Regions from separate parts of the Paenibacillus sp. FSL H3-0469 genome, predicted to be linked through region 2. Evidence: predicted binding sites of a transcription regulator. Region 2 holds the regulator's gene; the other holds the start of a gene.
The links. Region 2 encodes LexA, which represses DNA repair genes until DNA is damaged. Its sites were predicted from a motif close to CGAACATATGTTCG; they were not measured.
Positions count from the first base shown of each region.

Region 1 (7,084 bases), 1.3 Mb from region 2:
CCGGCAACTTAGGATAGCTCTGCCAGAGGAGCAGCAGAGGGCTTCATTCCTGTACGAGGATGCCCAATTATCGCTCCAAGCCATTCTAGAACGCTCCATCTATCTGCAAGGATTCAAAGATGCTCTTTACCTCTTCAATGAATTACAGATTTCGTCTCCTGCTTAATTCGATTCTTCAATTACATTATCCTTTTTCTGTTCTGTATGTATAGAAAAGACGCATTCAGCAGAATGCGTCTTTCCCTACTACTATATATGCCGAGGACGGGGGTCGAACCCGTACGGTACTCACGTACCGCAGGATTTTAAGTCCTGTGCGTCTGCCTGTTCCGCCACCCCGGCATGGTATTGCGCGTTCTTACGCGACAAGAAATATAATAGCACGTATTAGGTGGATACGCAATAAATATTTCCTGTTTTCCCTGTCCTCAAAAAAATAGCCCGGTCAGCCAAAGCTGATACGGGCTTGTTGTCCACGGCCAAATCCTAGTGGCGGTCGCGCTCGCCGGTTCTGCTGCGCATGCCAGCCAGACCCAGGAGACCGACGAGACCGAGCCAGCCCCAGTTGGAGCGGTTATCGTTATTGTCTGTGGTGGTCGTGCTCTGTGCCCGATATCTGCCGGTAGGCATGTCGTTGGACAGCGGGGAGACAGAGCTGTTGTTCCCGGTACGGATTTTGTCCTTCATGATGTTTTCGGTCTTGTGCATGGAATCTCTGGTCTCATTCATCATGGTGTTGCCCCGGCCGTCCATCATCCGGTCATCCATATTGCCCATGTTGCCCATCCGGCCGTCAGTAGACATGTTGTTCATGCCTGGAGCGGTGGTGCTCATAACGCCCGGAGTCGTAGTTGTCATACCGCCCGGAGCTGCTGCGGAGATGTCACCTGCTCCGAGCAGACTCATGGACAGGACCGTACCGCAGGCAAGACTTGTGATCAGCTTGTTCAAAATGTTGTGCCCCCTTCATGGATGTGGTTAATCGCTGATAATTTCCCCATCCGGGACAGCATCTATGCAGAGAAGTTATTCCTTCACAATGTTCACGGTCTTGCTGGACGCATTATACGTGACCTTGGCTCCAAGTGCTTCCGCAACCGCACGTACAGGCGCATAGGTTACCGCATCGTCCATGACGCCGGTCGTCAGCTTCTTTCCATTGAGCGTAATATTTACCGGGATATCCTTGTTCACCTCTGGCTCACCTCCGGTTATACGGCTTAGTGCAGCTGCACTCTGCTGGGCAGTAGGCCGTCTGCCTGCCTTCAGGTCCTGGATGCTAAGGCCGAAGCTCATCTGCAGATGAGCGTAATCCTTGAAGGAGGTCCAGTCCCCGCCCCATTCGAACCCCAGCTTCTTCCCCTCCTGCACTACCTCTTGCCAGTCTGACACCTTGTCGCCGTCCCCGTCACGGGTCATATCCCAAGACACATTCCTGCCATCCGGCAGCAGCAGCGCAAAGTCTATTGCCAGTCCGTAATTATGGTAGCTGTCGCCTCCCCGGGCATTCGTTACAATGTCGCCCTTCTTGGTTCTCCCTTGAGCATATAGCTCATTCTGCTGCGCTATCGTGCGCATGCCCTGCGTAATGAGGATCGGTACCCCCCGGTTATAGCTCCGTCTAATCAGCTCGTTCGCCCCGGCCAGCACAGCCGGATGCAGCTTCGCCAGCCTTGCGGCCGACTTCTGCTTGACTTGCTCCAAAGTAAGCATCTACTCACCCCCTGGTATAGTATATGCCCGCTTTGGCCGGGCGGCTTACGCCGATGACCATTTTTTTCACAAAATGAAGCTGTGTAGCACCTTATCTCCCCGGATGAACTGTGCACCTACAGGCCAGAATAAGAATGCAGACCGCAAGTCAGGTCATTCTAACGGAAAGGGGGGATTGAACATGGAGATACACAGCGACAGCTACAGAATAGCCCCGCTTAGCGACCAGGAGGATGTCGTGGAGGTGATCCGCCAGGCTGAATCGGAGATTGCCCGGATGACCGGGAACCCGGAAGTCACGCTGATTGCCTATGAGAAGACGGATGGACACCGCAGCAAGTAAATGAGGCGTGCCCGTGCTGATCCCAGGCAGAGAGCTTACCTTTTAGACAATATAAGCCTCCACAATGTCATCTACAAGCAGCCACTTCCATTCCTCCGCCCACTGCAGCTTGAATTCCCGCGAGTGGGTGTGAATGGAGGTCACGAACCCGCTCAGCTTCACCTGCTCCTGAGAACCATACAGCACCAGCGTTACCCGCACATGACTCCGTAGCGATAAGGCCAGCGTATGCTCAATCTCCTCCAGCTTCTGCTCATCCAGCACCGGCCTCAGGCTATGCCAGGTCTCCCGTTCGTCCCTCCTGATCCCGCCCTTATGCTCCGTCAACATGCTTCGGCTGCTCTCCCGCAGACCGCCCGCTTCAAGCTTCTTGCCCATTGCTATTCCCCCACTCTGATGTTTATAACCCGGACTACATCATCTTTCCGCTCATAAACAGAACGTATGTTTGTATTATATCCGCGATTCAGCTTGTTAAGCAAGCAGAAATTAATGTCAGAGCAAGGACGCAGAAGAAGGGCTTCAACTGATCATAACAAAGGGTTGAGCTAGCACCACACCTGCATGAAAACAGCCATACTGTGGTTCTAGTAATTTAGCTAATCTGATGCCATCATTAGGGGAAAGGTGTAGAAAGAACGGAGATGATATTTATGATTAGAGCAGCAAATGTGGAGGATCGAGAGGGTATTTCCAGACTATTGACGCAGTTAGGTTATCCGGATACCGGGCTTTATATGAAAGAGAATATAGAAAGACTTCTTGCTGACCCCAATGAGGAGTTAATGGTCTATGAAGCGGAAGGAGGTGTTATCGCCTGTCTTTCCCTGCATTATATCCCGCAACTGGGCATGAGAGAAGATATCGCCTCCATTAGTTATCTGGTTGTGGACTCCTCAGCTAGAAGTAAGGGAATTGGACAGGAATTAGTGGAATCCGCTTCAGCTTCCGCCACCCGAAGAGGATGTGCCAGTATCCAGGTTCATTGCCATGCCAGAAGAATAGCGGCTCATACATTTTATGAAAGACAAGGTTTCAGGGAAGCCCCTAAGTACTTCTCAAAAAGATTGGACCAATAATTCAATCGGCAGCAAAAAGACGCCTACAGTAATGCTGTACAGCGTCTTCATCTGAATCCTTTGGCGTATAACAAGCCTTGTCTCTGCTTATTTCACTGACGAAGTCCCTGCGCTTCCGGTACCCGGTTCCTGCTTGGCATCTGTGCCTGCATCTGACACAGTTCCTGGTACGGATTGCTCCGGCTCAATCAGTCCGGCGGCTTCTCTGGCTTCATTCAGCTTGGAGATGCCATAGAGCATGGCTACGTCCGCCTGCTGATTCATCTCATTGAATTCCTCGGCGGTCACATCGGGCGATACTGCGCTCTTGGAAGCCTTCTCCTTAATCTGATAGGCACTCTTGAAAGCAATCACCGAATCTCTAAGCAGCTTCTCGATCGTATCCGGCAAGCCGCCCGCAATCTTGATATCGTTCACATGATCTGCAAGCTCGGAGGCGGTATCCTGGAAGCTGTCTACAGCCTTCTGGAATTCTTTGTCTGTCGCTTGTCCGGTGGAATAAGAGGTGAATGTGGTGTTGAAGTTCTCTAGCGAGGATTTGCCCATTTCGTCGAATTTCGACATTTCATTGTAAAAGTTCTGTACCGTCTCCTGCACCGCTTCCGGGGAAGCCGGTTCGGTGCTGTTATTGCCGCAGGCACTGAGGATCATGACGGCCATTAGCAGTCCTGTAAGTAAAGCTTGTCTCATAGTTAATATCCCTCCACTTAACAGAATAATATCGTTTTTTGTTAAGTGCAAATGAAATTAATGTAAAAGTCGGCGTAATGAAACATATGTCAGAAGTTAAGCGTATTCATAGGGAGAAATGGCGATCAATAACCATTTGATGACTGGCAATTGCTGTTATACTATAATGAATTTATCCGTTCAAGGAGAGGAAGATCTATCATGGCTTATTGCACAGTATGTGGTGCGGAATACAAGCAAGGTGCCAAATTCTGCGGGGAATGCGGGGCAAGCACAGAAGAGGCCGGTTCTCCGGCAACAGCACGCCGTCCGGCGTCTGGCCATAGCTCCGGTCCCGAACAAGAATTATGGCAGGGCAAGCCTGCCGGCATCTCCGACCGTCTCAAGGGGCTGATCGGGCTGAATACCACCAAATATACGATTACGTCCCAGCGGATTATGGTGAAGAGCGGGCTGATCGGCAAGGATGTCGAAGAAATCGAGCTGCTGCGGGTCAATGATTTCTCCGTCACCCAGTCGGTTATGCAGCGTATGCTGGGCATCGGGACGCTGATCATTTTATCGGATGATGCTTCATCTCCACAGCTCCCCTTCTATAGAATCCGTAAGGTTCAGTCTGTTAAGGATATCCTGCGCCAAGCCGTCCGTGATGAGAAAATCGCCAACAACATCAGCTACCGCGAGCATATCTGACGCTTCGTTACACTCTGTTATGGAAGGTAGAGGGCTCCTGCCGGAATTACGCCTTTGGCCTGGCTGGGGCTCTCCCACATCAGTACCGCCCGCGCATCCCCCTGGTTCTCATAGTACTCCACCTTCAGCTCATGCAGCTTCCCCGCAATCAGACTCACAGTGCCTTGCCGCTCCTGCCCGCTCTGCTTGATCCAGCTGTCAATAATCAGCTTCCCGTCGATCCATATCCGGATTCCGTCATCTGAATACGAATAGATCGTGTAGGTCTCACTATAGGCAGCGCTTATCCGGCCGCTCCAGCGTACCGAGAACAGATCTGCGTGAACAGCCGGATCGGGCGCTGCCTGTCTCCAGGCGAAGTTAATATTGGCATCTGTCCGGGTGAGGGCAGGCGTGCCGGTAAGCGTAATATTGTTGTAATACTGCCCATAGAGGCCCGGTTTGGGGAGTACCCCTCCTGAAGAAGCATACGCCGCCGCTTTGGCCGAATAGTCGTCTCTGGAGAATACGGCACTATTTTTCATAAAAGCCTGAATCACTGCATCCTTATTGCGCTCGTACAGCATCTTGCCCCAGGTCATCTGGAAGCTCCATTTGTTCTGCGTGCCTGCCAGCACAGCTGGCGGTGGAAGCTCCCCGTTCTCACCGATGGCGATCAGCTTGCCGCGCCCCAGGTCCCAGAGCGTATCATGATGGATTGCCTTGTAATCCCCCTCGAAAATATCCGCCGCCAGCACATCCACTCTGCCGCTGCCCGGATAATACTTCGCCGGCTCCTCACTATTCTTGTTCTTGGCATTCGGACTCCACACCCACAGCAGATTGTGCAGCTGATGATAGACGGTATACCGCTCGAACATGATCTCCCAGAGGGTCACGAAGGAGGATTTCTGCCCCCACCAGAACCAGCCGCCGTTCATCTCATGGTATGGTCTCCAGAGGACGGGGACACCGGCATCATTCAGTTTTTTCAGGAAAACAGCTACCTTATCCAGCTCGGCAATCATCGCCGTATACTCGGGTGTTCCCGGTGTGATGTACTTGCTGAAATTAGCTTCGCTGAGGCTCATGGAGACATTCGTCCAGGCTGGTGCCGTACCCGGCATGTTGGCATGATAGGTCATCGCTACGATGCCCCCGGCCTTGTGCCAGCGGATCGCACTGTCCGTTACGCCCTGACGCTGACTGCTGATGAGCTTCTCCGTCTGGCCGCTAATTGGCCCCATCTCATAGCCGTGCAGTCCGGCATAGGTACCCGCCGTATTCTTCAGCTTGTTGTTGATATCATCCGGACTCTCCAGGTAATCATGCTGGCCGCTGATCATTCCCTGGCCCTGCAGCCAGTACAGCGTCTCCAGCAGCTTCCGTGCGGGCGCCCCCAGCTCCGCGTCAGCGGGAGACATCTGTATTTTGCGAAAAGCCGCTTGCCACTGCACATCACCAATCAGCCGCGAGGCCGAATCCAGCAGGTCCCTGAGGTTGCGCTGTTCCACATTTTCCACCATCCTTTTCCTTGTGTTTGTACATATTATGACGAATTATGGAACTTCAGCACGGCTGCTGCACAGAATTCGGGCTGTCCCAATCGGTTATTCTTACGCTATACTATTCAGGGCACAGGCATTATACCCATACCCACATCCAAAGGAGCAGATATGAAAGCCAAAAAATCCATCATCAGTCTCATCATTATCGCCCTGCTCAGTCTGTCCGCCTACCTGCTGGAAGAAAACGGGCAATGGCTGCCGCAGACACCTTCCGGTCATTCTTCGGAGGTCGTGAAGCTGAAGTTCCCGGCAGACCGCTACCCGGAGACCGCGAGGCACATCCAGAAGGCCATCCGTAAGGGAGAATCAGCCATCTGCACGATCAACCGCAAGGATGCGGAGGAGAACCGCAAGGCGTCGCTGAAGGGAGTTCCCACGAAGAAAGGCTATGACCGGGACGAATGGCCGATGGCCATGTGTGAGGAAGGCGGAGCCGGGGCCCATATTGAGTACATAACCCCCAGTGATAACCGCGGAGCGGGAAGCTGGGTCGGCAATCAGCTGGAGACGTTCGCAGACGGTACGCGCGTAGAGTTTATTTTCAAGTAAGCCGGCATTGTGGGGGATGTTATTCAATTTCACTGCGATAAAGCGTAGAATGAAATGGGATAATATAACTTTGATGGAGAGCCGCATGTGTTCTATATCTGTTATCGGGGCAAACGGCTGTACGGCCCTATGTCCGAAGCTGAAGCCTTACAGGAATGGTTCGCGCTTGCAGGAACAATTAAGGAGCTCTATATCATTGAAACGGATGCAGCTACAGGCAGAATCAAACGCCAGATCGGGCCAACAGTCCGTAAAAATAACAGGAAAAAGAAATAGCCCTATCCGGCACAGGCCGGACAGGGCTACACTGGCTATAGGCTGTTCTAGAACAAGCAGGCTTTTGTGATGATAACCAGCAGGATGAACAGAACCAGAATTGCACCTGTCGAAGTCCAAGGGCTTACTACCGGAACGATTGGAGGTCCCTGATTCACTCCACCTACGTTATTTCCACAACCGCAACCATACTC
Region 1 covers NZ_CP150302.1:2,442,632-2,449,715, forward strand. The annotation lists gene NSS83_RS10555 (hypothetical protein) at 1-166, shown strand, start outside; tRNA gene NSS83_RS10560 (tRNA-Leu) at 257-342, opposite strand; gene NSS83_RS10565 (WGxxGxxG family protein) at 487-951, opposite strand; gene NSS83_RS10570 (M15 family metallopeptidase) at 1,027-1,713, opposite strand; gene NSS83_RS10575 (hypothetical protein) at 1,895-2,056, shown strand; gene NSS83_RS10580 (YolD-like family protein) at 2,099-2,434, opposite strand; gene NSS83_RS10585 (GNAT family N-acetyltransferase) at 2,710-3,135, shown strand; gene NSS83_RS10590 (hypothetical protein) at 3,223-3,825, opposite strand; gene NSS83_RS10595 (PH domain-containing protein) at 4,027-4,518, shown strand; gene NSS83_RS10600 (glycosyl hydrolase) at 4,536-6,011, opposite strand; gene NSS83_RS10605 (NucA/NucB deoxyribonuclease domain-containing protein) at 6,174-6,614, shown strand; gene NSS83_RS10610 (hypothetical protein) at 6,702-6,890, shown strand; gene NSS83_RS10615 (hypothetical protein) at 6,938-7,084, opposite strand, start outside.
Region 1: the regulator LexA is predicted to act here: its motif matches at 2,494-2,507, upstream of NSS83_RS10580 (YolD-like family protein).

Region 2 (7,084 bases):
CACAGTTCAGTCCGATAGATACCGGCTTCAGATGCTCCAGTGAAATATAGAAGGCTTCTATATTCTGTCCGGCCAGTGTGGTTCCCATAGGCTCAATGGTCCCCGAGATCATCACCGGCAGCGTAATTCCGCTCTTCTCGAAGGCGTTACGGATGCCAATGCTTCCAGCCTTCACGTTCAGGGTATCCTGGGATGTCTCCAGGAGCAGTGCATCCACCTTACCGTCGATCAGCGCAACCGCCTGTTCTTCATAGCTGTCTATAAGCTCCTTGAATGTGACTCCCCCGGTGACAGAGAGCGTTTTCGTGGTCGGACCCATAGCTCCTACCACATAACGCGGGCGCTGAGGTGTATCATATTTATCAGCGGCATTACGTGCAAGTCTCGCGGCCGCAAGGTTAATCTCCCGGGCACGGTCCTGAATATCATATTCAGCAAGCACCACTGAGGTGGCACCGAAGGTATTCGTCTCGATCAGATCCGCACCGGCCTCCAGGTATTTCTCATGAATGTCCTGAATAACCTCCGGCCGGGTCAGGACCAGCATTTCATTACAACCATCCAGGTCATCCCCGCCGAAATCCTCGCCGGTGAGCGGCACCTGTTGAATCATGGTACCCATAGCTCCATCCAGTATCAATATGCGCTGCTGCAAGCTCTCAGCAAGTGTGTATTTGGCCACTTTCCATCCCCCCAGTGAAACATTAGAGTAATTTTAGCAGAATAAAGGGATTTCGGAAAGCCTTCCTTTCCACCCTGCATTATTTGTATTTCTATTGATTTCATTCCTATTACGGCGCTACCACAAGATTCTTGCTTGGCATGGAATGCTGTGTCCGGGCAGTCACATGTGAAGTGACGCTGAATTCGCCCGCCTCTTCAAAGGTATGTTCCCCGACATAAGCCCCTTCTCCGGCACTTTCACCCTTGATTTCAATCTTTTTAGTCTTATCTGTGGACTCATTTACCTCAAACATAACTTCTCTAGCATCATCTACCGGTTCACCGTCCTGTGTCACCACAGCCTTGAAGCTAATTGCCGTTCCTGCGGTTACTTCCTCCGGAGTCCAGCTCAGCTCCACCTTAATCGGTGACATGGAGGAATTGGCCGCCGCCTGCATCTGCATCTGCATCTCATCGTCCTTATTCCCCGAGCATCCGGCTAGTGTCATCCCCATCACAATACATATAAGTCCCCTGCGCATCCTTGGCTTCATCATCTGAAGTCCTCCCGGTTCATAGGTAGATTCTTCTTCATTCATGAAACATATCAAGCATGAAACATATCAAATCTATATTACAATGAAAGTCAGATCGCTGCTCTCCTTATTATACACATTTTATTCAATTTGCCTTAAAAAAGCTGCATGATTCACTCATGAACATGAGAATAGTCATATCTTTGATTCAAAGTGTTTGTATTGGGATTGCCGTGACTCCAAAGAATGTTTGGCCCTCCGGCCGCTGTTGTTCCCAGATTTCTTGAATTAAACCGCTGCTAGCGGTTGAAATCCGGTAACAAAGGCGGACGCTAACGCTCCTACAGTTCCAAAATTCTCCTCCGCCACTTTTCCCTTTACAGTATATTTTCAAGTTCAAACAATATAGCAGTTACATAAAAAAGCCAATACCCACTAAATAGGATACTGGCTTCATAGAATTCAATTATAGGGAGTCTACAAGCGGCAGTAGCTCGGAGAGATGGCTGATCTGGTAATCCGGCGTAATCTCCGGGTCCGATGCTTTCGCATTCCGGTTGATCCAGACTGTGGTCAGTCCGGCAGACAATCCGCCAAGAATATCTGTCGTAAGCTTATCGCCCACCATGATCCCTTGCTCTGGAGCAATATCCAGCAGTCCGAGCGCATGCTCGAAGATTCCCTTGTCCGGCTTGCCTTTGCCGAAGCTTCCCGAAATCACAACATGGTCAAAATACGGAGTAAGCTCCGGCACACCGTCCAGCTTCTCCTGCTGAAGTGCCGGACAACCGTTTGTCAGCAGCAGCAGCTTGACCTTACCGCGCAACTCGTTCAGCACCTGAAGCGTCTCTTCATAGATATAAGGACGGCTGCGGCGCTCAGCGGCGAACTTGTCAGCCAACTGTGCAGCCAGCGCTTCATCCTCTACCCCGAGTGCGGCGAGGCCGCGGCGCCAGGATTCCTTACGGTAGACAGGGGCAAGCTGTTCCAGTTGACGGAACTCCGGCTGTTCACCGGCAGTGAAATTCGCCCATAGCGCTTCAAATGGGTTAATACCGATTAGCTTGGTGAACGGATATGTCTCATAGGATTCATAGAGGGCACGGGCTTCTCTGCGTACAGCAGCTTCCAGCTCCTGCGGATCAACGGAATCTCCAGCCGCCTCACTAGCATAGCGGAAGGCTTCTTCCACGCTGCGGTCATCCCACAGCAGAGTATCGTCAAGGTCAAATAGTACGGCGGTAATCGGCATTAGTTCTCCCACTCCCTATATGCTGGTCTGTCTTCCTATTCGTGCACTAGTTCAATATTGTTGTTCTTGGCGAACTGCTCCAGACGTTCCCCCATCGCAGCGGTGTCATAACGGTTAATCAGCTTGGAGAAAATCCACTGCTTGCGCTTACCCTTATACTTAATGGTAACTACACTGCGCGATAAAGTGATCTTCTCAATATCCGCCGCAGCCAGGAAACGTTCGCGGTTGTATTTAATAGTAGAGATACGCGCACGCTCAACCTTAAGGAACGGACGGCGGAAGAACAGCAGCGCAGCGAGCAGGAAGTACAGCACTACACCCAGCCAGTTGGCCAGAATACCGCTTCCTTTAGCTTCGTCAATCGAGCCGACCACCCAGAACATGATGCCAAGCAGCATCAGTACTACGGGGAATACAATATTGCGGCCTTTGAAAATATCGATGCTTTTCGCGGCAGTCTTAGTGCTGGAAGTGTAAATAGAGTCCTTCCCCTGCTTCTTTCTTTGCTGGTTAATTTGCTTCGTGTTGCGTTGAACCATTCTTTCCCAAGAACGGGCCATGTAAGTTCCCCCTAGTCATCCTGTATTATCTATGAAAAGGCAACAGGCTAATGCTTAAGTCCGTTATTGCCCTCTTCATGCTCCGGATTGTCCACAATTTCGATAGTATCAAGCTGGGCCCGAAAGTTAGTGCGGATATTCCCCAGGTAAATCTCGCGGAGCTTGGCACGTTCAGCCAGTTCCTCTTCATTCAGGCCGCCGTTCTTAGCTTTGCGTGCCAATTCATTGATGCGTGCGACCAATTCGTCAATATTCAATACGTTTCCCTCCCTCTAAATTCATTTTAACTTTGCCATGAGAAAAAGAGCTTGTCAAGGTCTACCCCCTGAAAGCTCTCCGAGTCGATCATTAGTCTGACACAATCCTTCAATATAAAGGTAAAGTCAGAATATCTCCGGCCTTAATGACGCTGTTCTCCAAATGATTCGTCTTCATTATTCCTTCTATATATACGGCTGTCCTCATGTCCTCAGGCTTGTTACTTAACGCAATGCTCCATAAGGTATCTCCGCGTTCGACTACGATCCGCTTATCGGGCTTCAGTGAAGAGACCGAACCGGCAAAAACATTGCCCACTACAGTGAATCCAGAAATGACAAGCATCAGCACCAGGACCATCTTCATCAGGCTGACCTGACGGAATAGTGATGATAGCACAGTGAGACTATGAAGAATCGCATCCTTGACCTTGGTTACATTACTATGAGCAGTTGGATTACCGGGAGCAGACACCTTGATATCCTCATTATTGTAGATGCTGTTGTAGGTACTATACTTTAACATGATCATCATCCTCCAAACACATGTTCTTGCTTTCGAAAATAATATAACACGAACATGTGTTTCGAACAAGAGTTTTTTCGGAACGTTTGTTCTCTTTATTTCCGTTCTCGTTTTTTCCTCATTTTAGAACTTATGTTTGTACGAACGGAAGTTCTATGTTATAATTTTCCCAAACATAGTATATGGGGTTGATACCGATGTCAAAGATTTCTAGTCGTCAGCTGGCGATCCTGGAATTTATACGTAATGAAGTCCGCAGCAAGGGTTATCCTCCGTCTGTCCGCGAGATTGGCGAGGCTGTCGGCCTGGCCTCCAGTTCTACTGTGCATGGTCACTTGGACCGGCTTGAGAAGAAGGGCCTGATCCGCCGTGACCCTACGAAGCCGCGTGCGATTGAATTGCTCGGCCAGGAAGATTCAGAGAATGTGCATCAATTCGTCCAGACCGTTACCCGCATCCCGGTAGTGGGTAAGGTTACAGCTGGTGTTCCTATTACTGCAACAGAGAATATTGAGGATTACTTCCCGTTGCCTGCTCATTATGTAGGCGATAACAAGGTATTTATGCTTTCTGTCCTTGGTGACAGTATGGTGGATGCCGGAATTATGAATGGGGATTATGTCATCGTACGCCAGCAGCAAACTGCCGACAATGGCGATATTGTTGTAGCGATGACCGAAGAAGATGAAGCAACGGTCAAGACCTTCTACAAGGAACGGGATCATATCAGGCTGCAGCCGGAGAATCCGGCGTACGAGCCTCTCCGCCTTAACCGCGTTACGATTTTGGGCCGGGTCATCGGATTATTCCGCGATATCCACTAATCTACTCCCCGCTTAAGAACAGGCTGCTCCGCACCATGCGAAGCAGCCTGTTTTCTGTTCATTTCATTTCGTAAAGTGGCCAAAAAGCAGAGCGCGAACAAATGTTTGCATTCTCCTTTTTGGCCACTTTTTCTGTGAACCGCTGTACCGCTCCGCACATATCCTGTTATAAAGGAGTGCTGATCTGTATGCCCAATTATCGAATTATCGTCGATCTGTCACAGCGCATGCTGTACCTGCTGGATAATGACGTTGTCACCAGAGGCTTCCCTGTCGGCATCGGCAAAATGTTAACCGTCTCCCCTGTAGGCGAATACACCATCATTAACAAGCAGCCCAATCCGGGTGGCCCGTTCGGTGCCTTCTGGATGGGACTGTCCAAGCCGCATTACGGCATCCACGGAACCAATGACCCATCCTCCATCGGCCACATGGTCTCTCACGGCTGTATTCGTATGTATAACGCAGATGTACTCGCCCTGGCCGCCCTTGTTCCCATAGGTATCCTTGTCACCATCCGGGAATAGGAACGTCACAAAAACCCTTGAGACGCCAGATTGCGGCCCAAGGGTTCCTGTGACTCCTATGAATTAGAGCGGATACAGACTACAGCACACTTCTCAATAGACGGATAGCCACCGTATTCAAACGGATGGCCTCGCGGATCGATTCTCTGGCTGCCAGCAGCTCTCTTCTGGCCCGCGAACCTCTAGGCACTCTGCGCAGATTCTCATTGATTTCTTCCAGTCTCTCCAGCAGGACAGCCCGCTGTGTCAGCAGGACATTAATGGCTCTGCGAATCCGGTTACGTTCTCTTTGGCTCATCTTTACACCTCTTTTACACTTGGATAGTATAAGAGATGCCAAGAATCGCTCCAAAGCTTGTGTGATTCGGCAGTAATGTTAGAGCTGCAAGCAGCGGACAGGTAATCTGCTTACTTTTTGTTCAACCGTACCCGGAATTCAAATTCATCGCGTCTATAAGTCATTCCGGCCAGCACTATGTACTCCGGTGTCCATTTCTGTACAGGTCCGGCATAATCAGCAATCACATGCGGTTTGCCATCAACCAGCTGAACGACGTAGACCTGTACCTGTGCCAGTGCGGCAGCGAATAGATCAGCATCACTGGACAGTACTTTATAAGCCGTATTCAACTTCGTTCCTCCTTGTTCCACAACCATGATAATAGATTTAGCCCAACAATCTATTCAATTATACCGGGTTATGGAACAATATGTAAACCATATTTACAGCTTGATAAAAAGGATTTTGAACAATCCGATATACTTCTTAGTAGCCCCGCCATCCCCGGTAAAAAATTTGGTATTCTTAAGGTCCGGTACACTGAATACTGAGAACAAAATGTAGTTATCCCTCTTGGTCAAAGACTCAATTACAGGCTGGGCCACCAGCTTACTAATTCCGTCTCCTATTTCCTGATCAAGCGTATTCTCCAGATTCTTTACAGAATACTCACTGAATGCTTCCTTCCCCGGATTCGTAACAGCCATCACAACCAGAACAAGAATAAGGACCAGTAACGACTTACCGCCCGATCTCCTGCGGACTCTGCGTGCAGGACTTGGCGTATCATAACGCGAATTCATTCTTTTCCCCCTCAGCTACAGAATATACAACATCACTTGCAACAGGACTCCCAGCGGATTCAACATCATCCGGTACACGAACAGCATCCCACCTGTAATTCCACTGGCCCCGACATCAACACTGCTCCAATCCCACACCGGCAGAGGCGGCGCATCCAGCCCATATTGCTCCACAAGCCTTTCTTGGGTCTCCGCAGGCACAGCCACTCCTTCAGCTCCTGCCACCTGACCCATCAACGTCAGCACCAGCATCAGCGAAAGAATAATCTTATATGTATTCTTCATCATCCGCTCCCATGTCTGCCACTAGAATTCTCTTCTGGTTAAGTATATATGATATGGAATAGTATGTAAAAGGATTTGATTTGGAGTTTTAATTCCTTTATATTATGATGTAAGGGCTTTGCTCCGTCTTCATCTTCACTCTCTCCCCCACACTCAAAATCGGGAGAGTTTTTTTATTTAGGAGGTAAATGTATGAACGGAAATAAAGTTATCCTCATTCTTCTGTCCATATCCATACTCGGTATACTCCTTTATTTCGGATTAGCTTATGGATTACTATGGTATGCCTTCCGGTCCTCGGTTCCTATTGAAGAATAATCTAAGAACATCGGGGGATCATTGTGAAGAAATATAACAGATCTGAAAAAGTCATTATTGGAGTGCTTCTTGGCATGACGGCTGTGCTATTTTTGGGAAGCCTGTTTTTTTGGTATGTCTTCAGCACAATATAAAACAACTCCGTCGCGCTCAGGTGGGGACTATTAGCCCCTTATTTATGGTGGCTTGGTTTATTCATGACAAAAAAATAGAAGGCAGGAAAAGCTTCCTGGCCTTCTGTGTTTGTACA
Region 2 covers NZ_CP150302.1:1,109,889-1,116,972, forward strand. The annotation lists gene metH (methionine synthase) at 1-682, opposite strand, end outside; gene NSS83_RS04745 (FixH family protein) at 792-1,220, opposite strand; gene NSS83_RS04750 (HAD-IA family hydrolase) at 1,666-2,451, opposite strand; gene NSS83_RS04755 (hypothetical protein) at 2,487-3,014, opposite strand; gene NSS83_RS04760 (DUF896 domain-containing protein) at 3,062-3,271, opposite strand; gene NSS83_RS04765 (LysM peptidoglycan-binding domain-containing protein) at 3,381-3,797, opposite strand; gene lexA (transcriptional repressor LexA) at 3,995-4,621, shown strand; gene NSS83_RS04775 (L,D-transpeptidase) at 4,810-5,148, shown strand; gene NSS83_RS04780 (hypothetical protein) at 5,228-5,446, opposite strand; gene NSS83_RS04785 (hypothetical protein) at 5,557-5,778, opposite strand; gene NSS83_RS04790 (hypothetical protein) at 5,872-6,231, opposite strand; gene NSS83_RS04795 (hypothetical protein) at 6,247-6,519, opposite strand.